Regions from separate parts of the Streptomyces malachitofuscus genome, predicted to be linked through region 1. Evidence: riboswitches for the same ligand, from Rfam matches in the RefSeq annotation. Region 1 holds a riboswitch; each other region holds the start of a gene.
The links. Region 1 has a riboswitch for cyclic di-AMP ahead of ACZ44S_RS28690 (M23 family metallopeptidase). Riboswitches for the same ligand answer to the same signal wherever they lie in the genome.
Positions count from the first base shown of each region.

Region 1 (7,520 bases):
TCGGCCCGATCGACGGCCACGACATCGGGGCCGTGGAGTCCGCGCTGCGCCGCGCCAAACGCTTCCACGGGCCCGTCCTGGTCCACTGCCTCACCGAGAAGGGCCGCGGCTACGAACCCGCCCTCGCCCACGAGGAGGACCACTTCCACACCGTCGGGGTGATGGACCCGCTCACCTGCGCCCCCCTCGCCCCGTCCGGCGGACCGTCCTGGACCTCCGTCTTCGGCGAGGAGATCGTCCGGATCGGGGAGGAGCGCGAGGACGTGGTGGCGCTCACCGCCGCCATGCTGCACCCGGTCGGCCTCGGTGCCTTCGCCGAGCGGTTCCCGGACCGGGTGTGGGACGTCGGGATCGCCGAGCAGCACGCCGCCGTGTCCGCGGCGGGCCTGGCGACGGGCGGCCTGCACCCGGTCGTCGCCGTCTACGCCACCTTCCTCAACCGCGCCTTCGACCAGCTGCTGATGGACGTGGCGCTGCACCGCTGCGGGGTGACCTTCGTCCTGGACCGGGCCGGAGTCACCGGCGTCGACGGGCCCTCGCACAACGGCATGTGGGACCTGTCCGTCCTCCAGGTCGTCCCCGGCCTGCGCATCGCCGCGCCCCGCGACGCCGACCAGCTGCGCGCCCAGCTGCGCGAGGCGGTGTGCGTCGACGACGCGCCCACCCTGCTCCGCTTCCCGAAGGAGTCGGTGGGCCCGGCGATCCCGGCGGTGGACCGGATCGGGGGCATGGACGTGCTGCACCGTGCGGACGCGCCCGGGGTGCTGCTGGTGGCCGTCGGCGTGATGGCGCCGGTCTGTCTCCAGGCCGCCGAGCTGCTCGAAGCCCGCGGCATCGGGTGCACGGTGGTCGACCCACGCTGGGTCAAACCCGTCGACCCGGCCCTTCCGCCGCTGGCCGCGGGCCACCGCATGGTGGCCGTCGTCGAGGACAACAGCCGGGCCGCCGGGGTGGGTTCGGCGGTGGCGCTGGCACTGGGCGACGCCGAGGTCGACGTGCCCGTACGCCGGTTCGGCATCCCGGAGCAGTTCCTCGCGCACGCCAAGCGCGGTGAGGTGCTCGCCGACATCGGCCTCACGCCCGTCGAGATCGCCGGGCGGATCAGCGCGAGCCTCGCCGTCGGGGAAGAACTCGCGAAACAGCCACAGGACGCACAGGAGCACCAGGCATGACCACCGCGGAGTCCGCGTCGGAGTCCTCACAGGCCGGGAAGTTCGACCTCGGCGCGCTGCTGGCCGAGCGCGGGGACGAGCGCTACGAGCTGCACACCAGGTACCTCAACCACCAGCTCCCGCGCATGCTGCACACCATCGGCTTCGACAAGGTCTACGAGCGTGCCGAGGGCGCCCACTTCTGGGACGACGAAGGCAACGACTACCTGGACATGCTCGCCGGGTTCGGGGTGATGGGCCTGGGCCGCCATCACCCCGTGGTCCGCAAGGCGCTGCACGACGTCCTGGACGCCTCACTCGCCGACCTCACCCGCTTCGACTGCCAGCCGCTGCCCGGACTGCTGGCCGAGAAGCTGCTCGCGCACAGCCCGCACCTGGACCGGGTGTTCTTCGGCAACAGCGGCACGGAGGCGGTCGAGGGCGCCCTGAAGTTCGCCAGGTACGTCACCGGCAGGCCGCGCGTCCTGTACTGCGAGCACGCCTTCCACGGCCTGACCGCGGGCTCCCTCTCCGTCAACGGCGAGTCCGGCTTCCGCGACGGGTTCGCCCCGCTGCTGCCCGACACCGCCGTACCGCTCGGCGACCTGGACGCCCTGGAGCGCGAGCTGCGCAAGAAGGACGTCGCCGCGCTGATCGTCGAACCGATCCAGGGCAAGGGCGTCCACGAGGCACCGCCCGGCTATCTGCGGGCCGCCCAGGACCTGCTGCACCGGCACAAGGCGCTGCTGATCGCCGACGAGGTGCAGACCGGTCTCGGCCGGACCGGCGACTTCTACGCCTACCAGCACGAGGAGGGCGTGCAGCCGGACCTGGTGTGCGTGGCCAAGGCGCTCTCCGGGGGATACGTGCCGGTGGGCGCCACCATCGGCAAGGACTGGATCTTCAAGAAGGTCTTCTCGTCGATGGACCGGGTGCTGGTCCACTCGGCCAGCTTCGGGGCCAACGCCCAGGCCATGGCGGCGGGCCTCGCGGTGCTGTCCGTGATGGAGGACGAGCAGATCATCGCGAACGTCCGCACCACCGGCGAGCTGCTGCGGACCCGGCTGGCCGCCCTGACCGACCGGTACGAGCTGCTCGCCGACGTCCGCGGCCGGGGCCTGATGATCGGCATCGAGTTCGGCCGGCCCCGGTCGCTGAAGCTGCGCTCCCGCTGGACCATGCTCCAGGCGGCCCGCAAGGGGCTCTTCGCGCAGATGGTGGTCGTACCTCTGCTGCAACGGCACCGGATCCTCACCCAGGTCTCCGGCGATCACATGGAGGTGATCAAACTGATCCCGCCGCTCGTCGTCGACGAGGAGGACGTGGACCGGTTCGTGCGCGCCTTCCGCGCGGTCATGGACGACGCCCACGACGGCGGCCTGATGTGGGAGTTCGGCAGGACCCTGGTGAAGCAGGCGGCCGCCACCCGCTGACCGGAGAACGTCCCGGCCTTGCCTCTGAGGCAAGAAAATTGCCGCAGGGGCAAATCTCCGGCTCAATGGAGGCATGAGCTCCTCCGACGCCGAGCCGCCGACCGGGCCCGCCGGTGCCCTTCCCGCGGTCGCGCCCCAGCTGCGCTCCCTGCGGCGACGGGCCTCCCTGACCCTCGAGGCCGCCGCCCGCGACGCCGGTCTGTCGCCGGCCCATCTGTCCCGGCTGGAGACCGGACAGCGGCAGCCCTCGCTGCCGATGCTGCTGTCCCTCGCCAGGATCTACGGTACGACGGTCTCCGAGCTGCTCGGTGAGGCGCCCACCGACCGCGACGCCGTGGTCCGTGCCGCCGACATGGAGCCCACGGCGGCGGGCGGCTGGACATACTGGCCGGCCGGGGCACCCGGTCGTGGCATGCAGGCCCTGCGGGTCCATGTGCCGCACGGCTCCCAGGGCGACATCGTGCGCGTCCACCCCGGCGAGGAGTGGCTGTACGTCCTCAAGGGCCGGCTGCGGCTGCGCCTCGGGGATGTCCTGCACCGGCTCGGCCCGGGCGACAGCGCGCACTTCGACTCGCTGACCCCGCACCGTATCGCCGCATCCGACCCCGACGGGGTGGAGCTGCTGTTCGTCCACACCCTGCTGCAGAGTCCCACGGCCGCCCTGTGCCTGGGCCCGATCCACGGAGAGGCGACATGACCGGCAAAGACATGGAGGAGAAGCTGCCGCGGGCCCTGTGGGTGCGGCTGTTCGTCTACGTGGTGGTGGGGCACCTCTTCGCGGCCTTCATCTACTTCCTGTTCGAGATGGCCCCCAAGAAGTAGACGCGCCGGGGGCGGGTGCCCGCCTCAGTCGAGCAGGCGCTCGCGCAGCCGCTCCCGGTCCCCGGGGGTGAGGCCGAGCCCCTGCTCCAGATAGGTGTCCACACCGCCCCAGGTCTCCTCGACGGTCTCGAAGGCGGCCGACAGATACTCCGCCCGCGCGTCGAACAGCGGGCTGAGCAGCTCCATGACCTCGGGGGAGTACGCCGAGGCGGAGCTGCCGCTGCGGTGCACCTTGTAACGGCGGTGCCTGGCGTTGGACTTCAGGTAGTCGTCGACGATCGCGTCCCGCTCGACGCCCAGCGCGAGCAGCGTCACCGCCACCGACAGTCCCGCACGGTCCTTGCCCGCCGCGCAGTGCATCAGCGTGGGGACACTGTCCTCGGCGAGCGAGCGCAGCACCTGGGCGTGCTCGGCGGTGCGCTCCTTGATGATCATCCGATAGGAGGTGATCATCCGGTCCGAGCCCTTGCCGTCCGCGAGGATCGAGCGCAGCTGGTCCAGGTCGCCGTCGCGGACCATCTTCCAGAACTCGGCGCCGTCGGCCGGGTCGCTGAGCGGCAGGTTCACATTGCGCACGCCCGGCAGCTCGACGTCCGGCCCCTCCAGCTTCTGGTCGGCCGCGTTGCGGAAGTCGAAGATCGTGTGCAGCCCGAGCGAGGACAGGAAGACGGCGTCTTCCGCGGTCGCGTGGGCCAGGTGACCGCTGCGGAACAGCACCCCGTGCCGCACCCGCCGACCGTCCACGGTCGGCAGTCCGCCCACATCGCGGAAGTTGCGCACTCCGGCCAGCTCGGGCTCGGTCGACGGGATCTGCTGCGTCACGGGGACTCCTCCCACTCGGCGTCGCCGCCGCTGCTCGTCGGCGGGCGTCACTCGACGATACGACATGACTGCCTGGGGCAATGAGTTGTCCACAGGCATGGCCCGGCCGATCCGCCGCCCCGGATGATGTTGGTGTCCGATCGGCTCTGCGCGGGCTTGGGGGAGGTCCGGTGACGCAGGTCTCGGCGGACGGCCGTACCTGGCTGCTGTCGGGTCCGGCGAGTGCGTACGCGATCCATGTCACGGACCGGGACGAACTGGTGCATCTGTACTGGGGTCCGATGATCGAGCTCGCCGACGCCGAGGCCCTCGCCCGGCGTCCGCTGCCGGACGAGTGGCCGTTCGAGTCCCGGCTGGACGGGCGCGAGGAGTACCCGGTCGAGGGCGGCCCCCGGTTTTGGTCGAACGCCGGGTGACCCTGGCCTTCGAGTCCTGCTCGGGCGGTGGCGGCCGGATCGACCTGGCCATCCTCTCCCGTACCGGCCAGGTGTGGACCTCGGACCACACCGACCCGCTGGACCGGCTCGCCATCCGGCACGGCTTCAGCCGGCTCCATCCGGCCCGGGTGATGGCCGCCTGGGTCACCGACAGTCCGAACGTCATGCCGGGCGGGCGGATCAGCTCCCTGTGTTTTCGGTTCGTCAGCGCCATGGCCGGAGTGCTCGGCATCGGCGGCGACCTCGCGCGGTGGACCGAGGAGGAGCTCGCCGAGGCCCGGGAGCGGGTCGCGCTCTACAAGGAGATCCGGCCCGTCGTGCAGCGCGGGGACCTGTACCGGCTGCGCCCGCCGGAGGGCGGGCTGAGCGCGGTGCGGTACGTCCTCGGCGAGGGGACCGTCGTCCTCGCCTGCCTCCAGTCGCAGCACTTCGGGGAACCCGTTCCCCCGCTCCGGCTGAGTGGAGTCGATCCGACCGCCTCCTGCAAATGCCGCGAAACGGGCGAAGTGCACCGCGGTGCCGTGCTCGCGCATCACGGACCGCACACCGGTCTGCGGGGCGACCTGGAGTCGCGGTGCTCCGGCTGCGGCGCCTGTGATCATACAAATAAGGCGTTCTGTCCGATTAGGTAACTTCGCCATAACGTGCCCCGAAAGAAAGAGAGATGGGAGTGGGGTGCGTGAGCATCGTCATATCCGTGACGATGTGTTGTCGCCATGCTCACGTAATCAAGCGGAACGACAAGGGAATTCGGGGCGCAATACCCATCGCGGTTGACGCTCGGTGACGTCAATTCCTCCTGTGGATCACGGAAAAGGCGCCTTCGCGGGGAACCTCCGCTTGTCCCGTCGCGTCCGGGTCGCTTACGTTCGCCACCGATCCGGACGGACGCCTAATCCTGCCGCCGCCCGGAGCCCGCACACACTGACCCGTGTACGGCAGGAGCGGGGGACCCACAGGTAAGACTGCCTGTTCCGGTCTCCGGAACGGCTTGGGGTTAAGTCGCGTGAAACATCGCGGCCGGACATCTCCAGTCCGAACCCGACAGCTCACCTCGTAGGCGCCGGAGAGGAATTCGTCATGCCCGCGAAGGGTAAGCACCGCCGTACCAAGGCTCAGCGTTTCGCCCGCTCCATCGCCGTCGCCGGAACCGGTGGCGCCGCACTCGCCCTGCCGCTTCTCGGCGCCACCGGCGCGCACGCCGCCACGCCGCAGACGGCTCCCGAAAAGGCCGTCCAGTCCCTTTCCGCCGGCGGCCACAAGGCCACCGCCGAAAAGAGCGACGCGTCCCCCACGTACACCGTGAAGGCCGGCGACTACCTGGCCAAGATCGCCGAGACGGAGAACGTCGACGGCGGCTGGAAGCAGCTCTACGCGGACAACCGCGAGGCCGTCGGCGACGACCCGGCACTCATCCACCCCGGTCTGAAGCTCTCCATCGACGGCGAGGCCGCCAAGAGCACGCCGAAGAAGTCCACTTCGCCGGCGTCCCCGAAGCCCGCCGCGCCGAAGCCTGCCGCGCCGAAGGCCGAGAAGCCCGCCGAGAAGCCGGCGCAGCAGTTCACCCCGAAGGCCTCCACGCAGACGACCGCGAACCAGGCCGCCTCCGGTTACAGCTCCCCGGTGCCCGGCGGCGGCGTCGGCACCGCCTACAAGGTGGCCGGCAGCATGTGGTCCAGCGGCTACCACACCGGTGTCGACTTCAGCGTCCCGACCGGCACCTCCCTGAAGGCCGTCGGCTCCGGCACGGTCGTCTCCGCGGGCTGGGCCGGCGCGTACGGCAACCAGGTCGTCATCCAGCTCAGCGACGGCCACTACGCCCAGTACGCCCACCTGTCCTCGCTGTCGGTCTCGGCCGGCCAGACCGTGAGCGCCGGCCAGCAGGTCGGTCTCTCCGGCTCCACCGGCAACTCGACCGGTCCGCACCTGCACTTCGAGATCCGCACCACCCCGAACTACGGCTCGGACGTGGACCCGATCTCCTACCTCCGCTCCAAGGGCGTCTCCATCTGACACCCTGCGGCGACCTTCCTGACACGCGCACCGAAGGCCGGACCCCGATCCCCGGGTCCGGCCTCCGGTGTATTCCGGAGTTGGTCAATATTTTGAGAGTGGCTTATCTCACCGCACGTCAACCCTCGCCTACGGTCGCGTAGGTCACATTCCAAGGTGAATCATGACCTGCTGTGGCAGACGATTCGAAGAGTGACAGCAGAAGAGTGATCGGGTCGTACGTGGCGGTGGGGGACAGCTTCACCGAGGGCGTCGGCGACCTTGGCCCCGACGGGGCGTTCGTCGGCTGGGCCGACCGGTTCGCCGTGCTTCTCGCCGACCGCCGGCCCGAAGGAGACTTCGAGTACACCAATCTCGCGGTGCGCGGAAAGCTGCTGGACCAGATCATGGCGGACCAGCTTCCGAGGGCGGTCGAACTCGCCCCCGACCTGGTCTCGTTCTGCGCGGGCGGCAACGACATCCTCCGCCCGGGCACCGACCCGGACGAGGTCGCCGAGCGCTTCGAGCAGGCGGTCGCCGCGCTCACGGCCGTGTCCGGCACGGTCCTGGTGACGACCGGGTTCGACACCCGCGGCGTCCCGCTGCTCAGGCACCTGCGCGGCAAGATCGCCACGTACAACGGGCACGTGCGGGCCGTCGCCGACCGCTACGGCTGCCCGGTGCTCGACCTGTGGTCCCTCAAGAGCGTCCAGGACCGCAGGGCCTGGGACGCCGACCGGCTGCACCTGTCGCCCGAGGGGCACACCCGTGTGGCGCTCCGCGCCGGGCTGGCGCTCGGCCTCGAGGTCCCCGCCGACCCCGAGCAGCCCTGGCCGCCCCTGCCGGCGCGCGGCACCTTCGAG
Region 1 covers NZ_JBVIGA010000022.1:146,544-154,063, reverse strand. The annotation lists gene dxs (1-deoxy-D-xylulose-5-phosphate synthase) at 1-1,172, shown strand, start outside; gene ACZ44S_RS28720 (aspartate aminotransferase family protein) at 1,169-2,584, shown strand; gene ACZ44S_RS28715 (helix-turn-helix domain-containing protein) at 2,658-3,281, shown strand; gene ACZ44S_RS28710 (DUF6126 family protein) at 3,278-3,406, shown strand; gene ACZ44S_RS28705 (tyrosine-protein phosphatase) at 3,431-4,228, opposite strand; gene ACZ44S_RS28700 (hypothetical protein) at 4,399-4,644, shown strand; partial or broken gene ACZ44S_RS28695 (GH36 C-terminal domain-containing protein) at 4,647-5,263, shown strand; cyclic di-AMP (ydaO/yuaA leader) riboswitch at 5,578-5,743, shown strand; gene ACZ44S_RS28690 (M23 family metallopeptidase) at 5,746-6,678, shown strand; gene ACZ44S_RS28685 (SGNH/GDSL hydrolase family protein) at 6,885-7,520, shown strand, end outside.

Region 2 (7,520 bases), on a different contig from region 1:
GGCCGTCGTGTTCTCGGATTCGTACGGTGCCATGTGTGCCCTCCGTGGTCGGCGGCGGCTTCCGTCTCGTGTCCTCGCACCAGTTTCACCCTGAGCCGCCATTCTCACCCGAACCGGTGAGAAGTGGTGTTGTCCGTCGTGGTCCATCTGACCAAATCCCGCACGCGGAAGCGTCAGACCCCGGACGCAACTCCGTGTACTGCTCCGGTATGACACGCGAGGTGGTTTTCTCCCCCGACCAGTAGGGGGCGCGGGGGAGTTCGGGCCCGGCCGGGCTCAGCCGGCGCGGTGCACCACCGCGTCGCACAGCTGCACGAGTGCCGCCTTCGCCTCGCACTCCCGCAGCGGGGCCAGCGCGGCGCGCGCCTCCTCGGCGTACCGCACGGTGTCCCGGCGGGCCTGCTCGAGCGCGGGGTGCGCGCGCAGCAGCCGCAGCGCCTCGGCGTGCCGGGCGTCGTCGGTGAGGTCGGAGTCCAGCAGCTCGCACAGGGCGATGTCCTCGGCCAGTCCCAGCCGGGCCGCCCGCTCGCGCAGCCGCAGCACGGGCAGCGTGGCGATGCCCTCGCGCAGGTCGGTGCCGGGGGTCTTGCCGGACTCGCTGGAGTCGGAGGCGATGTCCAGGACGTCGTCGGCGAGCTGGAAGGCGACGCCGAGCCGCTCGCCGTACTGGGTGAGCACGTCCACGACCGTCTCGTCGGCGCCGGACATCATCGCGCCGAAGCGGCAGGAGACGGCGACCAGCGATCCGGTCTTGCCGCCGAGCACGTCCAGATAGTGGTCGACGGGGTCGCGGCCGTCCTGCGGTCCCGCGGTCTCCAGGATCTGCCCGGTGACCAGCCGTTCGAACGCCTCGGCCTGCACCCGCACGGCCTCCGGTCCGAGGTCGGCCAGGATGTGCGAGGCCCGGGCGAAGAGGAAGTCACCGGTGAGGACCGCGACGGAGTTGCCCCAGCGGGCGTTCGCACTGTCGACACCGCGCCGGACATCGGCCTCGTCCATGACGTCGTCGTGGTAGAGCGTGGCCAGGTGGGTGAGCTCCACGACCACGGCGGACGGCACGATGCCGGGCGCGTAGGGGTCGCCGAACTGGGCGGCGAGCATCACCAGCAGCGGACGGAACCGCTTGCCGCCGGCCCGCACCAGATGCTGGGCGGCACCGGTGATGAAGGGGACCTCACTCTTGGTGGCCTCGATCAGCCCTTCCTCGACAGCCGTCATTCCGGCCTGGACATCGGCTTCCAGAGCCTGGTCCCGCACGCTCAGCCCGAACGGCCCGACGACGGTCACGAGGGGTCTCCTGTCTGCTGGTGTCCACTGGCGGTTACACGGAATGTCGATAGGTCGCTGCCATCACTCAAGTCAGCGTATCCGGTCACGTTTCGATCACCGCCAGCACCCGGGGTTACCGGCAGGGCGGTACCGGATCGGGAGCGGAGCGCTTTTGATCGGTTGATAACAACGGACAATGGCCTCTTTCCCGGACGTAACACCCTGCCAATCATCCTGCCCGGCCGTCCGTCCGATTTGCCGTTATTAGCAAGTGAATTCCTCTTGGCGGTAAATGCTCTCGGGCTCCGTGACCAGTGAAGTGAGTCACGCGCCGCCCGCCGGGTCCACCGGCCCACCCGAAGGGCGTTCCCCCTTCCCCCTGAACCGAGTTGACCCTTGGCACCCGCAAAGGATCAAGCGCCCCAAATCGCCCGATCCAAGATCAAAGGGCTGATTGTGTGATCCCCGTACTTGTTCCCCCCATGTGCTCTCGCATACGTTCCGGGCCTGCCGGGCGGACGCCGAATCCTGCCACCGCCCGCATCACACCCACCGACGAACTCACGCACGGCAGGAGCGGGGGACCCAGGTAAGCCGCCGGGCCGGCCACGCGCCGGAACGGCTAGGGGTGAAGCCATGCCTTCGGAGCATGGCCGGGCACTCTCCCGCCCGAATCCGACAGCTCACCTCGCAGGCGTAGGAGAGGAACCCAGACATGTCCGTTTCCGGTCAGCTCCGTCGCTTCGGCACCCGCCGCCTCGCCCGCTCCCTCGCCGTCGCCGGCACCGGCGTCGCCGTGGTCGCCCTCCCGCTGTTCGGCGCCACCACCGCCTCCGCGGCCACCACGACGGCCACCACGACCGCCGCTTCCACGACGGTGTACGCGGACAACCTCGACGGCTGGATCCGCGAGTCGCTGGACATCATGGCGCAGCAGGGCATCCCGGGCTCCTACGACGCCATCCACCGCAACATCATGCGCGAGTCCTCCGGCAACCCGGCCGCCATCAACCTCTGGGACTCCAACGCCGCCAAGGGCACCCCGTCGAAGGGCCTGCTGCAGGTCATCGACCCGACCTTCCAGGCCTACCACGTGCCCGGCACCGCCTTCGACCCGTTCGACCCGGTCGCGAACATCACGGCGGCCTGCAACTACGCCGCCGACCGCTACGGCTCGATCGACAACGTCTTCGGCGCGTACTGAGCCGACCGCTGACGGCCGAGCACGGCCGGCCCACCGAACAGTCGCTCGAGGACGACGGCCACGCCGTCGTCCTCGTTCGACGTGGTGACCTCGTCGGCCACCGCCTTCAGCTCCGGGTGCGCGTTGGCCATGGCGACGCCGTGCGCCGCCCAGTCGAACATGGGGATGTCGTTGGGCATGTCCCCGAAGGCGATCGTCCGGTCCGGGCCCAGCCCCAGGTGCTCGGCGGCCAGCGCCAGTCCGCTCGCCTTGGTCACCCCGCACGGCTGGAGCTCCACGGTGCCCGGTCCCGACATGGTGACCGTCGCCAGCGAACCGACCACCGCGCGCGCCGCCGCCGCCAACGCGTCGTCGGACAGCCGCGGGTGGCGCAGCAGCACCTTGCTGATCGGCCGCTCCCACAGATCACGCCGCCGCTCGACCCGCACCGCGGGCAGCGTCGGGTGCGGCATCAGATAGCCCGGCTCGATCAGCGTCAGCCCGTCGACCCCGTCCTGGTCGACCGCGGCGTACACCTCCCCCACCTCGGCCTCGATCTTGCCGAGGGCGGTCTCCGCCAGTTCCCGGTCCAGCGTGACGGACCACAGCAGCCGGTCCGCGCCGGCGTCGTACACCTGCGCGCCCTGGCCGCACACCGCGAGCCCCGTGGAGCCGAGATCGTCCAGGAGCGGCCGCACCCTGGGGGCGGGACGCCCCGTCACCACGAGGTGCCGGGCACCGGCCCGCTCCACCCGCGCGAGGGCGGCGAGGGAGCGGTCGGACAGGGTGTCGTCGCCGCGCAGCAGCGTCCCGTCCAGGTCGGTGGCGATGAGTGAAAAAGCGGTGGGTGCGGCCATGATCAGAGAATACGGACAACGCGACCGTCCGATTCACCATGCCCGTTTCCGCTCGCTTTAGGTGCGGTTCCCCTTCCGTCATCGCCGGGTACGGACCGGTTGAGGACTCTTTCACCGTTTGGCAAGAACATCGTCCGCTATCTACCGCCCCCGTGGGCCCGGGCGGTACCTTCCAAGAGTCCAGGGGGGACTTGATCGGGGGGTCAGGTGAGCAGTGGACGCATGCGCGTGCTGAGGCCGGAGGAGCTCGGCGAGGGGGAACGGGAGCGCTGGCGCGAACTGCGCGCCGCGGCGGACGCGCCGCGCAGCCCCTTCATGGAACCGGAGTTCGCCACCGCCGTGGGCCGGGTTCGGCCGGGGGCCCGGGTGGCCGTGCTGTACGAAGGGGCGGACCCGGCGGGCTTCCTGCCCTACGAGCGGGGCGTGGCGGGTCAGGGCCGGGCGATCGGGCTCGGGGTGTCGGACTGCCAGGGCGCGGTGCTGGCTCCCGGTGCCGTCCTGGAGACCGGTGAACTGCTGCGGGCCTGCTCGGTGTCGAGTTTCGCCTTCGACAACCTGGAGGCCGGCCAGGAACTGTTCGTGCCGCACGCGGCCGAGGAGCACGCCACGTTCGTCATCGACGTGGAGAAGGGCTACGAGACCTACGAGTCGGTGCTGCGCACCCAGTCGCCGAAGTTCCTCAAGACCACGCTGGCCAAGGAGCGCAGGCTGGGCCGCCAGGCCGGACCCGTGCGGTTCGTCTTCGACGAACGCGACCCGGCCGCGCTGCGGGCGCTCGTCGAGTGGAAGTCGGCGCAGTACCGCAGGACCGGGCGCCGCGACCGGTTCGCGCAGGAGTGGATCGCCCGGCTCGTGGGCCGGCTCGCCGAGACCCGGACCCCTCAGTGCACCGGCACACTGTCGGTCCTGTACGCCGGTGACCGGCCGGTCGCCGCGCACTTCGGCCTGCGTTCGGCCTCCGTCCTGGCCTGCTGGTTCCCGGCGTACGACCCGGAGTTCGCGAAGTACTCGCCCGGACTCGTGCTGCATCTGCGGATGGCCGAGGCGGCGGCGGCCGAGGGCATCGGGCTGCTCGACATGGGGCGCGGCCGGGCCGCGTACAAGGACTCGCTGAAGACCGGTGAACTCGCCGTCTACGAGGGTGCGGTGACCCGTCCGGGGGCGGGCGCCGCGCTGCACTGGCTGAGCCGCGAACCCGCGCGCCGCGCGCACGCGTTCGTCCGCACCCGCCCGCGCCTCGCGTCGCTGGCGACACGGACCTTGAAGGGCGCGGCCCGGCTGCGCCGCTCGTGAGGAGGGGGAGGGGAGGACGTATGTCCGGCAGAGCACGAGCGCGTACGCAGGCGGAGATACGGCGGTTCCTGTCCATCGGCGCGGTACAGATCGCCGAGCTGGACGTGGCCGCGGGCGGGGACGAGGCCGTGCTCGGACCCGGCCCCGGAAGCCCACCGGTGACCCACGGCGAGGTCTTCCTGCTCGTCAGACGGGCAGGCAGACCGGTGGGCACACTGCTCACCCGGGTACCGGAGGGGGCGGACCCGCGGACGGTACTGACCCGGACGGCACGGCAGGGCTTCCCGGAAACGACACGGCCCACGGGCCCGGATGCCGCCCGTGACGCGGCGGCCTCGCGGGACACGGGCGCGGGCGCCGCACGGGGCACGGCCCCACGGGCTGGGCGGGAACTGAGCGCAGACGCCATCCGAGAAACGCCCCGGCAGGCGACACGGAACGCAGACGCGCTGCCCGCGCGGAACGCAAGCGAGCAGACCGTGCCGGACGCGGGCGAGCAGGCCGTGCCGGACGCGGGCGAGCAGGCCGTGCCGGACGCGGGGGTGTCTTCCGGGACGTCTCGTGGTGGGGCCGGTCGGGCCGTGGACGGTGGCGGTCCGCCGTACGTCTCGGTCGTCGTGGCCACGCGGGAGCGGGCCGGGCAGCTCGCCCGGGCGCTGGACTCGCTGCTCGCGCAGGAGCATCCGCGCTTCGAGGTCGTCGTCGTCGACAACGCGCCCCTGTCCGGCGACACGCGGGACCTGGTGGAGCGGAAGTACGGCGAGCGGGTGCGGTACGTCTGCGAGCCGGCCCCCGGTCTGGCGATCGCCCACAACAGAGGGCTCGCGGCGTCCCGGGGCGAGGTGATCGCGTTCACCGACGACGACGTGGTCGCCGATCCCCGCTGGCTCACCGAGCTGACCGCGCCCTTCGCCGCCGACTCCCGGCTCGGCTGCGTCACCGGACTCATCCTGCCCGCCCGGCTGCGCACCCCCGCCCAGGTCCTGCTGGAGAGCCACGGCGGCTTCGCCAAGGGGTTCACTCCGACGACGTACGACCCTCAGGACCCGCCCCGCGACGAGCCGCTGTTCCCCTTCACCGCGGGCCGCTTCGGCTCCGGCGCGAACATGGCCTTCCGCGCGGACGTGCTGCGTGCCGTCGGCGGTTTCGACCCGGCCACCGGCGCCGGAACACCCGCGCGGGGCGGCGACGACCTGTACGGCTTCGTGCGCGTGCTCGCCGAGGGGCACCGGCTGCACTACACCCCGTACGCGCTGGTGTGGCACCACCACCGGGAGACCTGGGCCGACCTGGAGAGACAGGCGTACGGCTACGGCGCCGGCCTCACCGCCTGTCTCACCGCTGTCCTGGTCAACCGGCCCGCGCTGCTGCCCGCGTTCCTCGCCCGGCTGCCGCGCGGTCTCGCCCACGCCCGCGCCCTGACCGCCGTACGCGACACCGACGGCGGTGGCGGCACACCGGGCGCGCACGACACCCGCACCCACCCCTGGCCGCGCCGGCTGTCGCGGCTGCAGCGCACGGGGATGCTCCACGGGCCGGCCGGATATCTGCGGGCGCGACGGGCGTTGCGGAACGGCGCGGGAAGGGGGACGCGATGAACCCGGCACACAGGACCGCTCCGGCCCGGGACGCCGCACCCGCCATCCCCGTGTTCCTCTACCACGCCGTGATGGACGATCCGCCGGAGTGGATCGCCGAGTTCACCGTCACGCCGAAGGCGTTCGCGGCCCATCTGGACGCGGTCGCCGACAGCGGCCGTACGCCCGTCACCATCAGCGCCCTCGCCGACGGCCTCGCCGGGCGGGCGCCCCTGCCGCCCCGGCCGGTGCTGCTCACCTTCGACGACGGCTTCGCCGACCTGCCCGGCCCGACCGCCGACGTCCTCGCCGGGCGCGGGCTGCCCGTCACCGCCTACCTCACCACCGGCGCCATCGCCCCGGGCGGCCGCAGTCTGCTGCCGCCCGCCCCGATGATGACGCTGCAGGAGGCGAAGCGGCTGGAGGAGGCCGGCATGGAGATCGGCAGCCACACGGTCACCCACGCCCAGCTCGACACGCTCGACGCGCGGCGGTTGCGGGCCGAACTGCTGGACTCCAAGGCCGTTCTGGAGGACGCCCTCGGCCACCGCGTGCCCCACCTCGCCTATCCGCACGGCTACAACAGCCCGCGGGTGCGCACGATGGCCGCCCGGGCCGGCTACGAGACGGCGACCGCCGTGCGGCACGCGCTCAGCTCGGACCGCGACGAGCGCTACCGCATCGCCCGTCTGATCGTCCGCCGCTCCCACACCGTCGCCGATGTCGAGGCGTGGCTCGCGGGCGGCGGCGCACGGATCGCCCCCTACCGGGACGGGCTCAGGACCGTCGGCTGGCGGTGGTACCGCAGGGCCCGCACCGCCCTGCGCGGCCCCGCCTTCGCCGGATGAGCCGGATCGGGGCGAGTGTGACGTTTTTGGTGTGAAAAACAGAGGTAATTCCTATACTCGTTCGGGGGAGGGGAGTCTCGGCGTGCACCACCATGTACCCGTACCGACCGCGGAGAGCAGCGCGCTGCCCGCTCCCGCCCCGGCCACCGGCCCGCCGGACGCGGAACGGCCCGACGGCGGCGGCCACGGCTCCTGGCCGATCCCGCGCCGTCCGCCCGACACCGGTCTGCTGACGCTGCTGCTCGCCGCCGTACTGTGGCTCTACGCGCTGCCGCGCATCGGTTTCCGGGAGATGGGCGACTACGGTCTCCTGGACCGGCTCCCGGCCGCCTACTACCTGTCGTTGCTGGTCCTCACCGCCGGCTTCGTCCTCACCCTGCGCCGCGCGGGCACCGCGCCCTGGTGGCCCGCCCTGCACTGCGCCGCGCTGCTGTTCGCGCTCAAGGCGCCGCCGGCGATCCTGTACGACGCCGTGCGCTACCCGTGGGCGTCC
Region 2 covers NZ_JBVIGA010000042.1:33,581-41,100, reverse strand. The annotation lists gene ACZ44S_RS37085 (LolA family protein) at 1-33, opposite strand, end outside; gene ACZ44S_RS37080 (polyprenyl synthetase family protein) at 277-1,287, opposite strand; cyclic di-AMP (ydaO/yuaA leader) riboswitch at 1,813-1,981, shown strand; gene ACZ44S_RS37075 (transglycosylase SLT domain-containing protein) at 1,985-2,473, shown strand; gene ACZ44S_RS37070 (HAD family hydrolase) at 2,437-3,309, opposite strand; gene ACZ44S_RS37065 (GNAT family N-acetyltransferase) at 3,532-4,602, shown strand; gene ACZ44S_RS37060 (glycosyltransferase family 2 protein) at 4,623-6,200, shown strand; gene ACZ44S_RS37055 (polysaccharide deacetylase family protein) at 6,197-7,027, shown strand; gene ACZ44S_RS37050 (hypothetical protein) at 7,110-7,520, shown strand, end outside.
Region 2: linked by a shared signal. The riboswitch ahead of ACZ44S_RS37075 (transglycosylase SLT domain-containing protein) and the one ahead of ACZ44S_RS28690 (M23 family metallopeptidase) in region 1 are both predicted to bind cyclic di-AMP.

Region 3 (7,520 bases), on a different contig from region 1:
TCAGGTCCAGGCGTACGCCGCCCAGGTCGGCGCGGTGCCTGAGGTGCGGGGCCGTCGCCTTGAGGGCCACGGGGTAGCCGAGGCTGCGGGCGGCCTCGGCGGCGGCGTCGGGGGTGAGGGCGGGCAGCGCGCGGTGCACGGGGATGCCGTACATGCCGAGCAGGTCGCAGGTCTCGTCACCGCCGAGGGTGAGGCCCTGCCCGCGCGAGAGCAGCCCGTCGATGAGCGCGGCGGCTCCCCTCTCGTCGATGTCGTCGTACTCGGGCACCTTGCCGGGCTCGGCGGCCTCCCGCCGCCACTGCGCGTACGCGACGGCCTGTGCCAGGGCCCGGACGGCACGCTCGGAAGCGGGGTAGGCGGGGATGAGGTGAGCGCCTTCGGGGGGCACGACGGCGGCAGCGGAGCCTGCGTCGGCCGGGTCGGGCGCGGGCCGCGCCGGGGCAGTGGCGCGGGGGCCGGTGTGCGGCGTGGAGGGCGCCGATGGCGTGCCACCGGGCGGCCGGGCGGCCGCGCCGGACGTCCGCGGTGCGGCCGTCGCTTCCGCCGGGGGCGCTGCCACCCGGCCTGCCTCGCCGTCTCCCGCGCGGGCGTCCGCGGCCGCTGTCCCGCCGCCGCCCGACGGGGCGGCCGGGTCGGGTCCGGCCTGCGCGCCGGTGGCCGGTCCCGCCCCCGTGGGCGTGCCCTGTCCGCCCCGCGGTGGTGCGCCGGCGCCCGGTTGAGGCGCATCCCGGTCGCCTCCGCGCGCGCCCGCCGTGTCCGCTTCCGCCGGCGGGACCGTGGCCTGTGCGGTGCCGGCCGCCGGCTGGGGTGCCGTGCTGGTGGCGGCCGACAGGGCCTCCGCGAGGCCGCCGAGTTCGACGTGGACCACGAGGACCGGCTTGGTCGGGGCCGCGGCGGCGGCCGAGCGCAGGGCGTCCGCCAGGGCCGCGTCGCCAACCGAGCCCTCCCCCACCGCCGGGATCGCGGTCACGACGACCGCGTCGCTCGTGCCGTCGGCGAGCGCGCGCGAGAGTGCGGCGTGGAAGTCCGCCGCCGACGCCGCCGTGGTGAGGTCCAGCGGCGGGTGCGGACGCAGGCCCTCGGCGAGGCAGGCCTCGTAGGTGAGCAGGCCCAGGGACTCGGAGTTGCCGAGGATCGCCACCCGGGGGCCGGCCGGCAGGGGCTGGCGGGCGAGCAGCAGGCCCGCGTCGACCAGTTCGGTGATGGTGTCCACGCGGATCACCCCGGCCTGCCGCAGCAGGGCGGACACCGTCTCGTGGGGCAGCCGGGTCGCCCGTACGGCGTGCCCCCGGGGCCCGGCGCCGTGGCGGGCGCCCTGGACCACGACCAGGGGCTTCGCGGCCGCGGTCCGGCGGGCGAGGCGGGTGAACTTGCGGGGGTTGCCGATGGATTCCAGGTACATCAGGGCGACGTCGGTGTCGGGGTCCTCGTACCAGTACTGCAGGACGTCGTTGCCCGAGACGTCGGCACGGTTGCCCGACGAGACGAACGTGGACACGCCCGTGACGCCGGTGACGCCGCCACCGCGCCGGTGCAGACGCGACAGCAGGGCGACGCCGATCGCGCCGGACTGGGCGAACAGCCCGATCCGGCCCGCGCGGGGCGGCTCCGGCGCGAGCGAGGCGTTCAGCCGCACGTCCGGGGCCGTGTTGATGACCCCGAACGAGTTCGGGCCGATGATCCGCATGCCGTACGAACGCGCCTGCCGGACGAGGGCGCGCTGGCGTTCGCGGCCGTCGGGTCCGGCCTCGGCGTAACCGGCCGAGACCACGACGAGCCCCTGCACCCCGTGCTCGCCGCACTCTGTGACGACCTCGGGGACGCGTTCGGCGGGCACCGCGACGACCGCGAGGTCGACGGGGCCGTCGACGGCCCGGACGGACCGGTACGCGGCCACGCCGTCGAGTTCCTTCTCGTCCTGCGCGAACGCCTTGTTCACGGCGTAGAGCCGGCCGGTGTACCCGGCGTCCCTGATGTTGTCGAGGATGCTGCGTCCCACGCCGCCGGGTGCGCGTCCGGCGCCGACGACCGCCACCGAGCCGGGGGCGAGCAGCCGCTGCACCGAGCGCGCCTCCGCGCGCTGCTCGCGCGCGTACTGCACGGCCATGGACCGGTCCGTGGGCTCGAGGTCGAACTCCAGACGGACGACGCCGTCCTCGAAGCTGCGCTTCTGGGTGTACCCGGCGTCGGTGAACACCTTGATCATCTTGGTGTTGGCGGGCAGCACCTCGGCCGCGAACCGGCGGATGCCGCGCTCCCGCGCGACGGCCCCGATGTGCTCGAGCAGCGCGGAGGCGACGCCCCGTCCCTGGTGGGCGTCCTGCACCAGGAAGGCGACCTCCGCCTCGTCGGCCGGTGCGGACGCGGGCGTCCCGTCGGCGGCGATCCGGTCGTAGCGTACGGTGGCGATGAACTCGCCGCCGATGGTGGCCGCGAGTCCCACCCGGTCCACGAAGTCGTGGTGCGTGAAGCGGTGGACGTCCTTGGCGGACAGGCGAGGGTAGGGCGCGAAGAAGCGGTAGTACTTCGACTCGTCCGACACCTGCTCGTAGAAGCTGACCAGGCGCTCGGCGTCATCGACGGTGATGGGGCGGATGCGCGCGGTGCCGCCGTCGCGCAGCACCACGTCGGCCTCCCAGTGGGCGGGATACTCGTGCCGGTCCGACGAGATCTGCATGGGCCCCAGAGTACGGCTCGCGTACGGCAACGGCGCGAGGCAGTCTGTGGTGGACGACAGCCGGACCGAGGCCGCGGTCCGGCTGTCACCGGGAGCGGGCACGGATGCCGCTCCGGGCATGCTTCATGATGTGGGAAACTGGTCTAGACAACCCTGAACACCGAAGGGCAGCAACACATGGCTGAGCGCCGCGTCAACGTCGGCTGGGCCGAGGGTCTCCACGCCCGCCCCGCCTCCATCTTCGTCCGAGCCGCCACGGCCGCAGGCGTCCCGGTGACGATCGCCAAGGCCGGGGGCAACCCCGTCAACGCGGCCTCCATGCTCGCCGTGCTGGGCCTGGGCGCCCAGGGCGGCGAGGAGATCGTCCTCGCGTCCGACGCGGAAGGGGCGGACGCCGCCCTGGACCGTCTGGCGAAGCTGGTCTCCGAAGGGCTCGAGGAACTCCCCGAGACCGTCTGAATCGTGCGCGAGCGCGGTGGCCGTCTTCTCGCAGACGCCCGCCGCGGCAATGGAAAGGCCCGCCCTGATCGACCGGGCGGGCCTTTCGCTTTCCCGCTTCCCTCTCTTTACGGGCAGCAGAAATAAACCCCCGAGAATTGCACCGTCTTTGTATACGGCACCCGTGTTAAGGGCGAAGACTCGGCATGTTTACGGGATGTTGCGAGCTCCTCACACGCTCCGTGCGGCCGGCCCGGTCGGCGCCGGGGCCGAAGCGCAGCCGGTGCCCGGCGCTCGCGCGCTCGGTGTGCAGCGCCGTGACGGCCCGCGCGCGTTCGCCGTCGCCGCGCGCCACGGCGTCCACGATCGCGCCGTGCTCCGCCCAGTACTCGACCGGGTCCGCGGGACCCTCGGTGGCGTACATCCAGGCGATCTTGTGCCGCAGCTGCGTCAGCATCGAGGTCAGGGCCGCGCTGCCGGAAGCCTGGGCGAGCGTCTCGTGGAACCAGCCGCTCAAGGAGCGCAGGTCGTCGCTGTTGCCCTGACGGGCCCGTTCCTGCCCGAGCCGGACCAGCCCCCGCAGCACCTTGAGATGGGCCTCGGTGCGGCGCTGGGCGGCACGCAAGGCGCCGAGCGGTTCGAGGAGCGTGCGCATCTCCAGCAGATCGGCGGCCTCCTGCTCGGTCGGTTCGGCGACGCACGCTCCCGCGTGCCGCCGGGTGACCACGAAGCCCTCGGCCTCCAGGGTGCGCAGCGCCTCGCGGACGGGGACGCGGGAGACGCCGTAGCGGCGGGCGAGAAGTTCCTCGGTGAGCCGGCCGCCGCGCTCGTGGACACCCGCGACGATGTCGTCCCGGATCGCCGTGCACACCGAGTGCGCGGGAATACGCATGACCGACCTCCGGCTTAATCCCCGTGAAACGCCGACGAATGACGTCCGTTCCGTGACTCTATTGCAATCGGCCGGAAATTCCGACGGCGGCCGGGAATCCATACATATTTTTTGGACAGGCGGGTCCCCCGAAACGCCGAAAGCCCCGGCTCGTGGGCCGGGGCTTCGGGGAGCGGACGCACTGCCTCAGAGGTTCACGCCGTGCGCACGGAGGTAGGCGACGGGGTCGAGGTCGGAGCCGTAGTCGGCGCCCGTGCGGGCCTCGAAGTGCAGGTGCGCGCCCGTGACGTTGCCGGTGGCGCCGGAGAGGCCGATCTGCTGTCCCGCGGTGACCTGCTGGCCCACCGAGACGGCGACGGACGACAGGTGCCCGTACTGCGTGTACGTGCCGTCGTTCATCTTGATGACGACCTGGTTGCCGTACGCGCCGCCCCAGCCGGCCTCGACGACGGTGCCGATGCCGACCGACTGGACGGGCGTGCCGCTCGCCGCGTGGAAGTCGACACCGGTGTGGCTGCCGGACGACCAGACGGCGCCGCCGCTCTTGTAGCCGGTCGAGACGTAGGACCCGGGGATCGGGGAGACGAAGGTGTTGAGGCGCTTGCGCTCCGCCTCACGCGCGGCGCGCTCCTTCTCCGCGCGGGCCTTGGCGGCCTCCTCGGCCGCCTTCTCACGGGCGGCCTCCTCGGCGGCCTTCCGCGCGGCGGCCTCGGCCGCCTCGCGCGCGGCCTCGTGCTGGGCGGCGGCCTGGGCGTCGATCCGGTCGGCGACCGCGTCGCCCAGGGTGACGACGGGAGTGAGGCCGGTCCGCGCGGCGGCGGGTTCGGCGGCGAGTGCGGGAGCCGCGAGGGAGCCGACGACTCCGGTGCCGGCGAGGGCCGCGACGCCCGCCGCGCGGGCGGTGCCGCGCTGCATCCGGCTGGGACGACGGTGCTTCCCGGTGGCGCGGGTGAACGCCATGTACAGGCTGGTCCTTTCCTTCCCTCTCGCCTACCGGGTTAGCTGACGGGTTCGGAGCAGGAAGGTCTCCTACGGGCCCCCTCGCGGCACGCGCGGGCGTCCGATTCACCCCAGGGACTACAGGTGGGTCCCCGGCTCCCCTGGCTCGCGCCGTACGGGGACTCGGCGATGGCTGTCCGGTGCCGCGGATGCGGCGCACTGCCCGACGAACAGCCCGCACGAAGCTAAGCGGGACGTCGCCCCATCCCCAAACAGATCCGGGTTTTTGTAGCGCATCCCACAGGGCAGACAGGCAACCTCCGCCCCAATTCGGGCATAAGAGGGCCCTGGTGACTTACGTGTCACCAGGGCCCCACGCACGGGTACCGGCCGGCGAGTCGCTACTCGGCCGTCACGACGGTGACTTCGCCGATCCCGAGGGCCTCGACCGGCGCCTTGATCTGGGCCGCGTCACCGACGAGGACGGTCACCAGGCGGTCGACCGGGAAGGCGCTCACGACCGCCGCGGTGGCCTCCACGGTGCCCGTCGCGGCCAACTGGCGGTACAGGTCGGCCTGGTAGTGGTCCGGCAGGTGCTGCTCGACCTGGTCGGCCAGGGTGCCGGCGACGGCCGCGGCGGTCTCGTACTTGAGGGGCGCCACACCCACCAGGTTCTGCACGGCCACGTCGCGTTCGGCGTCGGTGAGCCCCTCCGCGGCGAGCGTGCGCAGCACCTTCCACAGGTCGTCCAGGGCGGGTCCGGTGTTCGGCGTGTCGACGGAGCCGCTGATGGCCAGCATCGCCGCGCCCGTGCCGTCGGGGGCGGACCTGAGGACCTGCCCGAACGCCCGCACACCGTAGGTGTAGCCCTTCTCCTCGCGCAGCACGCGGTCCAGGCGGGAGGTGAGGGTGCCGCCGAGGCAGTACGTGCCGAGCACCTGCGCGGGCCACACGCGGTCGTGCCGGTCGGGGCCGATCCGGCCGATCAGCAACTGCGTCTGGACGGCGCCGGGACGGTCCACGATCACGACCCGGCCCCGGTCGTCGGCGACCACCGGCGGGATGGGCCGCGGCTGGGCCGAGGAGCCGGTCCAGCCGCCCAGTGTGTCGCCGAGCAGCTCGTCCAGGTCGACGCCGGTGAGGTCGCCCACGACCACGGCGGTGGCCGTGGCGGGGCGGACATGCCTCTCGTAGAAGGCGCGCACGGCAGCGGAGTCGATGCCGGCGACCGTCTCCTCGGTGCCCTGGCGCGGGCGTGACATCCGCGAGCTCGCCGGGAAGAGCTCCTTGGACAGCTCCTTCGCCGCGCGGCGGGAGGGGTTCGCCAGCTCGTGCGGGATCTCGTCGAGGCGGTTGCGGACGAGCCGTTCGACCTCGCTGTCGGCGAACGCGGGCGCCCGGAGGGCGTCGGCGAGCAGCCCGAGCCCCTTGGGGAGCCGTGAGGCCGGGACCTCCAGACTGAGGCGGACGCCGGGGTGGTCGGCGTGCGCGTCCAGAGTGGCGCCGCAGCGCTCCAGTTCGGCGGCGAACTCCTCGGCGGAGTGCTTGTCGGTGCCCTCGGAGAAGGCGCGCGCCATGATCGTGGCGACGCCGTCGATCCCCGCCGGCTCGGCTTCCAGGGGCGCGTCGAGCAGCACCTCGACGGCGACGACCTGCTGGCCGGGACGGTGGCAGCGCAGGACGGTGACGCCGTTGTCGAGCCGGCCGCGCTCGGGGGCCGGGAAGGCCCAGGGCTTGGCGTCGCCCGGCTGCGGCTGGGGGTGGAAGTCCATCGTGGCGAGCTCGGTCACTTCGCCGCCTCCTCGTTCTCGTCGGCGCCGGCGACTGCGGCGGCTTCCTCGGTCTCCTCGCCCTCCGGGGCGACGGGCTCGTAGACGAGCACCGCGCGGTTGTCGGGGCGCAGGCGGCTCTTGGCGACTTCCTGCACCTCCTCCGCCGTCACGTCGAGAACACGCCGGACGGCGGTCAGGGCGAGCTGCGGGTCGCCGAACAGGACGGCGTACCGGCACAGTTCGTCGGCGCGGCCCGCGACGGTGCCGAGCCGGTCGAGCCACTCGCGCTCCAACTGCGCCTGGGCGCGTTCCATCTCCTCCGGCGTGGGACCCTGCTCGGCGAAGCGGGCGAGCTCCTCGTCGATGGCGGCCTCGATGACCGGCACCTCGACGTCGCCGGACGTCTTCACGTCCAGCCAGCCCAGGGAGGGGGCTCCGGCCAGCCTCAGCAGGCCGAACCCGGCGGCCACGGCGGTGCGGTCGCGCCGTACCAGCCGGTTGTAGAGCCGCGAGGACTCGCCGCCGCCGAGGACCGTGAGCGCCAGGTCCACGGCGTCGCACGCGCGCGTGCCGTCCTCCGGCAGCCGGTAGGCGGCCATCAGCGCACGCGCGGGAACCTCCTCCTCCACGATCTCGCGCAGCTGCTCGCCGATGACGTCCGGCAGCGAGCCGTCGCGCGGGGCGGGCTTGCCGTCGTGGGACGGGATGGAGCCGAAGTACTTCTCGATCCAGGCGAGCGTCCGCTCCGGGTCGATGTCCCCGACGACGGACAGCACGGCGTTGTTCGGCGCGTAGTAGGTGC
Region 3 covers NZ_JBVIGA010000007.1:105,573-113,092, reverse strand. The annotation lists gene ACZ44S_RS12535 (bifunctional acetate--CoA ligase family protein/GNAT family N-acetyltransferase) at 1-2,677, opposite strand, end outside; gene ACZ44S_RS12530 (HPr family phosphocarrier protein) at 2,855-3,136, shown strand; gene ACZ44S_RS12525 (GntR family transcriptional regulator) at 3,303-4,007, opposite strand; gene ACZ44S_RS12520 (M23 family metallopeptidase) at 4,194-4,967, opposite strand; cyclic di-AMP (ydaO/yuaA leader) riboswitch at 4,980-5,145, opposite strand; gene ACZ44S_RS12515 (M16 family metallopeptidase) at 5,348-6,736, opposite strand; gene ACZ44S_RS12510 (M16 family metallopeptidase) at 6,733-7,520, opposite strand, start outside.
Region 3: linked by a shared signal. The riboswitch ahead of ACZ44S_RS12520 (M23 family metallopeptidase) and the one ahead of ACZ44S_RS28690 (M23 family metallopeptidase) in region 1 are both predicted to bind cyclic di-AMP.

Region 4 (7,520 bases), on a different contig from region 1:
CCAGTACCAGCAGGCCATCGCGCGCACCGGCAGCCTGACCCGCGACACCCTGCACGGCATGGTCCTGGACCGGGTGCTGGAGCGCGCCGCGAAGGACGCCGGGGTGACGGTCACGGACCGCGAGATCCAGCAGATGCGCTCCGGCCTGGAGCAGCAGGCGGGCGGTGCGGAGGCGCTGGAGGCCGCCTGGCTCCAGCAGTACGGCATCCCGCCGCAGCGTCTCGACGAGAACCTCCGCCTCCAGTTGCAGGCCCAGAAGCTCGCCCAGCGGCTCGGCACCGACACCAGCCGGCCCGAGTTCTGGCAGGCGCTGTCCGAGGCGGGCAAGGAGCTCGACATCGACCTCAACCCGCGTTACGGCGACTGGGACGTGGACAAGAGCAGCCGGGTCGACGCGAAGGTGCCGTGGGTACGGGACGTCAGTTCCTCTCCCGAGGCTCCGCAGCCGCTCTGACGGGGCGGTCCTGTGGACGGACAGGCTGTGGACGAACGGGCTGTGGACAACTCGGGGCCCGTCGGTGGGGTGGGCTAGTTTCGGAGCGTGAACGCAATCAGCTCCGTACCGACCTCCGAGGACGGCCCCGGCCGTGTCGTCCTGCTCACCACCAGTCACCGCGTCGCGCCCGGCCTGCTGTCCTGGCCGGCCTGGCAGGTCCTGCACGCGGCCGACCGAGTGCTGTGCGCGGACGGCGCCCACCCGCAGCTGCCGTATCTGCGGGAGTCGGGGATATCGGTCGACGAGGCCGCGCCGACCGCCGAGGAGATCGTCGACGCCTGCGCGGGCGGGCGGACGGTGGTGGTCGTGGCGACCGGGGAGGGCGAGCCGGCGCTGACCGACGGGCTGGCGCGGCTGGCCGGGTCCGGCAGGGTCCGGATGCCCGAGCTGGAACTGCTGCCCGCCTCCTACGACCTGCCGGGCGCCCGTCTGCTCGACCTGGTGCAGGTCATGGACCGCATCCGGGCGGAGTGCCCGTGGTCGTCCCAGCAGACCCACAAGGGTCTGGCCAAGTACGGCATCGAGGAGGCGTACGAACTCGTCGAGGCCATCGAGGAGGGTGACCGGGACGAGCTGCGGGAGGAACTGGGCGACGTGCTCCTCCAAGTCGTCTTCCACGCCCGCATCGCCGAGGAGCACCCGGACGAGCCGTTCTCCGTCGACGACGTGGCGGGCGGCATCGTGGCCAAGCTGATCCACCGCCACCCGCATGTCTTCGGTGGGGAGACGGCGGACACGCCCGAGGACGTCAAGGCGCACTGGCTGCGGACCAAGGCGGAGGAGAAGCGGCGCAGCTCGGTGACGGAGGGGGTGCCGCTCGGACAGCCCGCCCTGGCGCTGGCGGCGAAGCTGGCGTCGCGGGCGCGGACGGCGGGGCTGGAGGTTCCGTTGCCGGCGGGGGAGGGCGTCGGCTACGAGCTGCTGGCGCTGGCGGCACGGGCGGAGGCCGCGGGGGTGGATCCGGAGGCGGCGTTGCGGGCGGCGGCACGGGTGTACCGCGATGCGATCCGGGGTGCGGAGGGTGGCGCGGACCACAGCTGAGCGAGCCGACCGCAGGGGGTGCTCCGCCCCCGCCGCCCTTCCCGTCCCGTCCCCGGGGGCTCCGCCCCCGCCCGACGCCCCAGGCCACCCGAGCCGCACGGCACACGCCCATTGAGGTCACCGCATGTCAGACCACCCCTCCGCCCCGCAGGGCCCCGTTCCGGAGTTGTTCAGCTGGGAGTTCGCCGCCGATCCGTACCCCGCCTACGCCTGGCTGCGTGAGCACGCCCCCGTGCACCGGACCCGGCTGCCCAGCGGTGTGGAGGCCTGGCTGGTCACGCGGTACGCGGACGCCAAGCAGACCCTCGCCGACCACCGCCTGTCCAAGAACCCCGCGCACCACGACGAGCCCGCGCACGCCAAGGGCAAGACGGGCATCCCCGGTGAGCGCCAGGCGGAGCTGATGACGCATCTGCTGAACATCGATCCGCCGGACCACACCCGGCTGCGGCGGCTGGTCAGCAAGGCGTTCACCCCGCGCCGTGTCGCGGAGTTCGCGCCGCGCGTGCAGGAGCTCACCGACGGACTCATCGACCGTTTCGCGGACCGGGGCTCCGCCGACCTCATCCACGAGTTCGCCTTCCCCCTTCCCATCTACGCCATCTGCGACCTGCTCGGCGTCCCGCGGGAGGACCAGGACGACTTCCGGGACTGGGCGGGCATGATGATCCGTCACGGCGGGGGACCACGTGGCGGGGTCGCCCGGTCCGTGAAGAAGATGCGCGGCTATCTCGCCGAGCTGATCCACCGCAAACGCGAGGCTCTGCCCGCCGAGCCCGCCCCCGGCGAGGACCTCATCTCCGGTCTCATCCGCGCCTCCGACCACGGTGAGCACCTCACCGAGAACGAGGCCGCCGCCATGGCGTTCATCCTGCTGTTCGCGGGCTTCGAGACCACCGTGAACCTCATCGGCAACGGCACCTACGCCCTGCTCACCCATCCCGGTCAGCGCGCACGCCTGCAACGGGCCCTCGCCGCCGGGGACCACGGGCTGCTGGAGACCGGTGTGGAGGAACTCCTGCGCTACGACGGCCCCGTGGAACTCGCCACCTGGCGGTTCGCCACCGAGCCGGTCACCATCGGCGGGCAGCGCATCGCGGCGGGCGACCCGGTGCTCGTCGTCCTCGCCGCCGCGGACCGGGACCCGGACCGGTTCGCCGACCCGGACGTGCTCGATCTCGGCCGGCGCGACAACCAGCATCTGGGATACGGCCACGGCATCCACTACTGCCTCGGCGCCCCGCTGGCCCGGCTGGAGGGGCAGACCGCGCTCGCCACGCTGCTGACCAGGCTTCCGGACCTGCGGCCGGCGGTGGAACCGGACGAACTCCGGTGGCGCGGCGGGCTCATCATGCGCGGACTGCGCACGCTTCCGGTGGAATTCACCCCTCCGCAAAAGTGACGGACCGTGCTCCGCTCCATGCACCCCGAGCGGACCAGCGCAAACGTGACACGCCCTCAACTCTGTGATCTTCACGTGATCTGCGCGGCATTAACTTGTGACAAGTGATCGTCTGCCGATACGTTCACCCATCAAGTGCGGCGCTCCGTCTCGGGCTCCATGCGCCGCGCCTGTTCATCGCTGTCGTTGAAAGGTCTCCGCATGCTCTCCGGGAACGGTCGGCACCGACGCCCCCGCCAGGCTCCGGCTCTCCTCGTCGCGGCCGGAGTGACCGGCTCCGCCATCGCGATCCCTCTTCTCGGGGCCGGCAGCGCCAGCGCAGCCGACGGCACCACCTGGGACCGGATCGCCGAGTGCGAGAGCGGTGGCTCCTGGAGCCAGAACACCGGCAACGGTTACTACGGCGGCCTGCAGTTGACCCAGGACGACTGGGAGAGGTACGGCGGTCTGGACTACGCGCCGAGCGCCGACCAGGCCAGCCGCGGCCAGCAGATAGCCGTGGCCGAGGCGATCCTCGCCGACCAGGGTGTCGGAGCGTGGCGCACCTGTGGCCTGCTCGCGGGCCTGGGGCAGGACGCGCCCGCGGCCGGCACGGGTACGTCCGGCTCGTCGGACGCGTCCGCCTCGCCGGACTCCGGCGATGAGCCGGCTTCCTCCTCTCCGTCGGCCACGGCCGACCCGTCGTCCGGTGCGGACGGCGAGAAGGGGACCCCGAAGGGCGCGGACGGCGAATCGGGTGAAAACGGCAAGTCGACCGAATCGGATGCCGCTTCAGGTGGCGACGAGGGCGGTGGCGCCGACGGCGGCGAGAGCGTGGACACCGGCGCCTCCCCCTCCGCCTCGGCCACGCCCGATGGTGACGAGCCGGACAAGGCGGGGCAGAGCGACCGTCCTTCGGCGGACAGTGGTGGCGAGGGCACCGGTCGCCACCGCGGGGCCGGCGCCGAGGAGGGCGAGGAGCGCCCCTCGGAGTCGTCCGGCCGGCATGCGCGCGGTCTCGACGCCTGGGGTGGTTCCGGCGACAGCTCCTACACCGTGGACACCGGGGACAGCCTCTCGTCCATCGCCGACTCCCTTGCGGTCGACGGCGGATGGCGTGCGCTCTACGCCGTCAACGCCCAGCTCATCGGCGCCGACCCGGACTACATCCTGCCGGGTCAGGAGCTTGACGTAGAGGTCGAACCGGGCGAAAAGTGACATCCGAAATCGCCCGGACGCGGGGCCGGTTGGCGTCATGGTTCGCGCTGAATGTCCGGTTTAAAGGCTGTGAGAGATAGGTCTCAGAAGCCGTGATCGTCTTTGATATTCCGCGAATCGCGTGTCTACGGTCGTGACCGCTCGCCACCGCGGGCCCCGGCTGCCGCCACGCCGAATCCTGCCAGTGGCAGCACGGGAACAGTCGTCGCGTCATGCGCCGTAGGCAGGAGCGGGGGACCCAAGGTAAGTGCCCTTTCCGGTGATTGACACCGGTTCGGGCTTGGGGTGAAGCCGCCTCCCGGGAGGGACGCGGCCGGGCAACTCAACCGGCCCGAACCCGACAGCTCACCTCGCAGGCGTCGGTGAGGGGATCCATCCATGCTGTTTTCCGGCAAGGGCAAGCACCGTCGTCCGTCCAAGGCCACCCGCGCCATCGCCGTCGCCGGTGTCGCCTCCGCCGCCGTCGCCGCCCCGCTGATGGCGGCCGGCAGCGCCTCCGCCGCCACCGCGTCCGAGTGGGACGCCGTCGCCCAGTGCGAGTCCGGCGGCAACTGGTCCATCAACACCGGCAACGGTTACTACGGCGGTCTGCAGTTCTCCGCCTCCACCTGGGCCGGCTACGGCGGCACGAAGTACGCCGCCAGCGCCGACCAGGCCACCAAGGCCCAGCAGATCGAGATCGCCGAGAAGGTCCTGGCGGGCCAGGGCAAGGGTGCCTGGCCGGTCTGCGGCAAGGGTCTGTCCAACGCCGCCTACACCGGCTCCTCCGCCGGCGACTCGGCCGGCTCCGCGCAGAGCACCCAGCCCCGCGAGACCGAGCAGAAGGCCTCCCGCTCCGCCGAGCGCCCGGCCGCCGAGAAGCAGGCCGAGCCGAAGGCCGAGAAGAAGACCGTCACCACCCCCACCGGCAAGAAGGTCGAGAAGGGCGACGGCGAGTACAAGGTCGTCAAGGGTGACACCCTCAGCTCCATCGCCGAGGAGCACGACGTCGAGGGCGGCTGGGCGAAGCTGTTCAAGCTGAACGACGACATCGTCCAGGACGCCGACCTGATCTACCCGGGCCAGCAGCTGCACCTGAAGTAAGGGAAAGCAGCAGGTCCCTCCCCGTCCCCACGGGCTCCCCGCCCCGGTGCGTCTTCCCCCGTACGCACCGGGGCGGGGTCATGCACGGGCACTTTCCGGTCACGGTTTCCGGAACCGTCTTTGTTCCGTACGGAAACAATTTACGCTCGGTTCTGTCCATGGGGTGGGCGGCCGGATGGCCGATCGCCCGGAGCCGGTTAGGCTCGGTCTCGCAAGACCCCCGTGGCCTTGCTCACCCGCGTCACATCCAAGAAGGAGATGCTCGTGCCGTCCATCGACGTCGTCGTAGCCCGGGAAATCCTGGACTCCCGAGGCAACCCCACGGTCGAGGTCGAGGTCGGCCTCGACGACGGCAGCACGGGTCGTGCCGCCGTCCCGTCCGGCGCCTCCACCGGCGCCTTCGAGGCCATCGAACTCCGTGACGGCGATGCCAACCGTTACCTGGGCAAGGGCGTCGAGAAGGCCGTCCTGGCCGTCATCGAGCAGATCGGCCCGGAGCTCGTCGGCTACGACGCCACCGAACAGCGTCTGATCGACCAGGCGATGTTCGACCTGGACGCCACCGACAACAAGGGCTCCCTCGGCGCCAACGCCATCCTCGGCGTCTCGCTCGCCGTCGCCCACGCCGCCTCCGAGGCCTCCGACCTCCCGCTCTTCCGCTACCTGGGCGGTCCGAACGCGCACCTGCTGCCGGTGCCGATGATGAACATCCTGAACGGCGGCTCGCACGCCGACTCCAACGTGGACATCCAGGAGTTCATGATCGCCCCGATCGGCGCGGAGTCCTTCTCCGAGGCCCTGCGCTGGGGCACCGAGGTCTACCACACGCTGAAGAAGGTCCTGAAGAGCAAGGGCCTGGCCACCGGCCTCGGCGACGAGGGCGGCTTCGCCCCCAACCTCGGCTCCAACCGTGAGGCCCTCGACCTGATCCTCGAGGCCGTCAAGGAGGCCGGCTACACCCCCGGCGAGCAGATCGCCCTCGCGCTGGACGTCGCCGCGTCCGAGTTCTACAAGGACGGCTCCTACACCTTCGAGGGCAAGGAGCGCTCGGCCGCCGAGATGACCGAGTACTACGCCGAGCTCGTCGAGGCGTACCCGCTCGTCTCCATCGAGGACCCGCTGTTCGAGGACGACTGGGAGGGCTGGAAGACCATCACCGCCAAGCTCGGTGACAAGGTCCAGCTCGTCGGCGACGACCTGTTCGTCACCAACCCCGAGCGCCTCGCCCGCGGCATCGAGGAGGGCGCCGCCAACGCCCTGCTGGTCAAGGTCAACCAGATCGGCTCGCTGACCGAGACCCTGGACGCCGTCGAGCTGGCCCAGCGCAACGGCTTCAAGTGCATGATGTCCCACCGCTCCGGCGAGACCGAGGACGTCACCATCGCCGACCTGGCCGTCGCCACCAACTGCGGCCAGATCAAGACCGGCGCCCCGGCCCGCTCCGAGCGCGTCGCCAAGTACAACCAGCTGCTGCGCATCGAGGAGATCCTCGACGACGCCGCGGTGTACGCCGGCCGCAGCGCCTTCCCGCGGTTCCGCTCCGAGGGCTGAGCGCCCGTTCGCAGGCAGCGTCGTACGTACGTCCCCGTACGCGGTCCCGTACCGTGTGCGGGGACGTACGCGCGTAGGACGGTGAACGGGAGGCGGGATCATGGCGGTGCTGTGCTGTCCCGGGGGGCAACCCCCGGACCCCCGGCCGGTACGTCAGGGCGCCGGCGCGTGGATGCGGAGCGCGACTCCGTGACCGGGCGGGACCGTTTCTCCACCGCGACCAGGATCCGGCTGATCGGCGAGCAGACCGCCGCCCGGGTCTACCGCTCGCAGACCAGGCGGCAGGCCCGCCGCTCCCGGCTGACCGGAAGGGCGGCGCTGCTCGCCCTGGTGGTCTGCTCGCTGGTCGTGGCCCTCGCCTACCCCATGCGGCAGTACGTCTCCCAGCGGGCCGACATCGCCGACCTCCAGCAGGAGCAGGACGAGACCCGTCAGCGGGTCGAGCGGCTGCGCGACATGAAGGCGCGCTGGCAGGACGACGCCTACGCCGAGCAGGAGATCCGCCGGCGCCTGCACTACGTCATGCCCGGCGAGACCGGCTACATCGTCGTCGACCCGGACGCGGCCGAGAAGTCGCGCACCGACCTCGAGGCGGCCGACCGCCCCTGGTACTCGAACGTCTGGGACGGCGTCGACAAGTCCGACGCCGCAGTCCAGTGACCCTTTGCAGAAAGCCGTAGAAGAGACACGTATGGAAACCCCTCCGCCCACGACCCCGCGCACCGAGCCCACCGACGCGGACGTCGAGGC
Region 4 covers NZ_JBVIGA010000018.1:121,836-129,355, forward strand. The annotation lists gene ACZ44S_RS25325 (SurA N-terminal domain-containing protein) at 1-454, shown strand, start outside; gene ACZ44S_RS25330 (nucleoside triphosphate pyrophosphohydrolase) at 542-1,537, shown strand; gene ACZ44S_RS25335 (cytochrome P450 family protein) at 1,662-2,939, shown strand; gene ACZ44S_RS25340 (transglycosylase family protein) at 3,141-4,136, shown strand; cyclic di-AMP (ydaO/yuaA leader) riboswitch at 4,342-4,510, shown strand; gene ACZ44S_RS25345 (transglycosylase family protein) at 4,515-5,219, shown strand; gene eno (phosphopyruvate hydratase) at 5,484-6,770, shown strand; gene ACZ44S_RS25355 (FtsB family cell division protein) at 6,960-7,430, shown strand; gene ACZ44S_RS25360 (DUF501 domain-containing protein) at 7,462-7,520, shown strand, end outside.
Region 4: linked by a shared signal. The riboswitch ahead of ACZ44S_RS25345 (transglycosylase family protein) and the one ahead of ACZ44S_RS28690 (M23 family metallopeptidase) in region 1 are both predicted to bind cyclic di-AMP.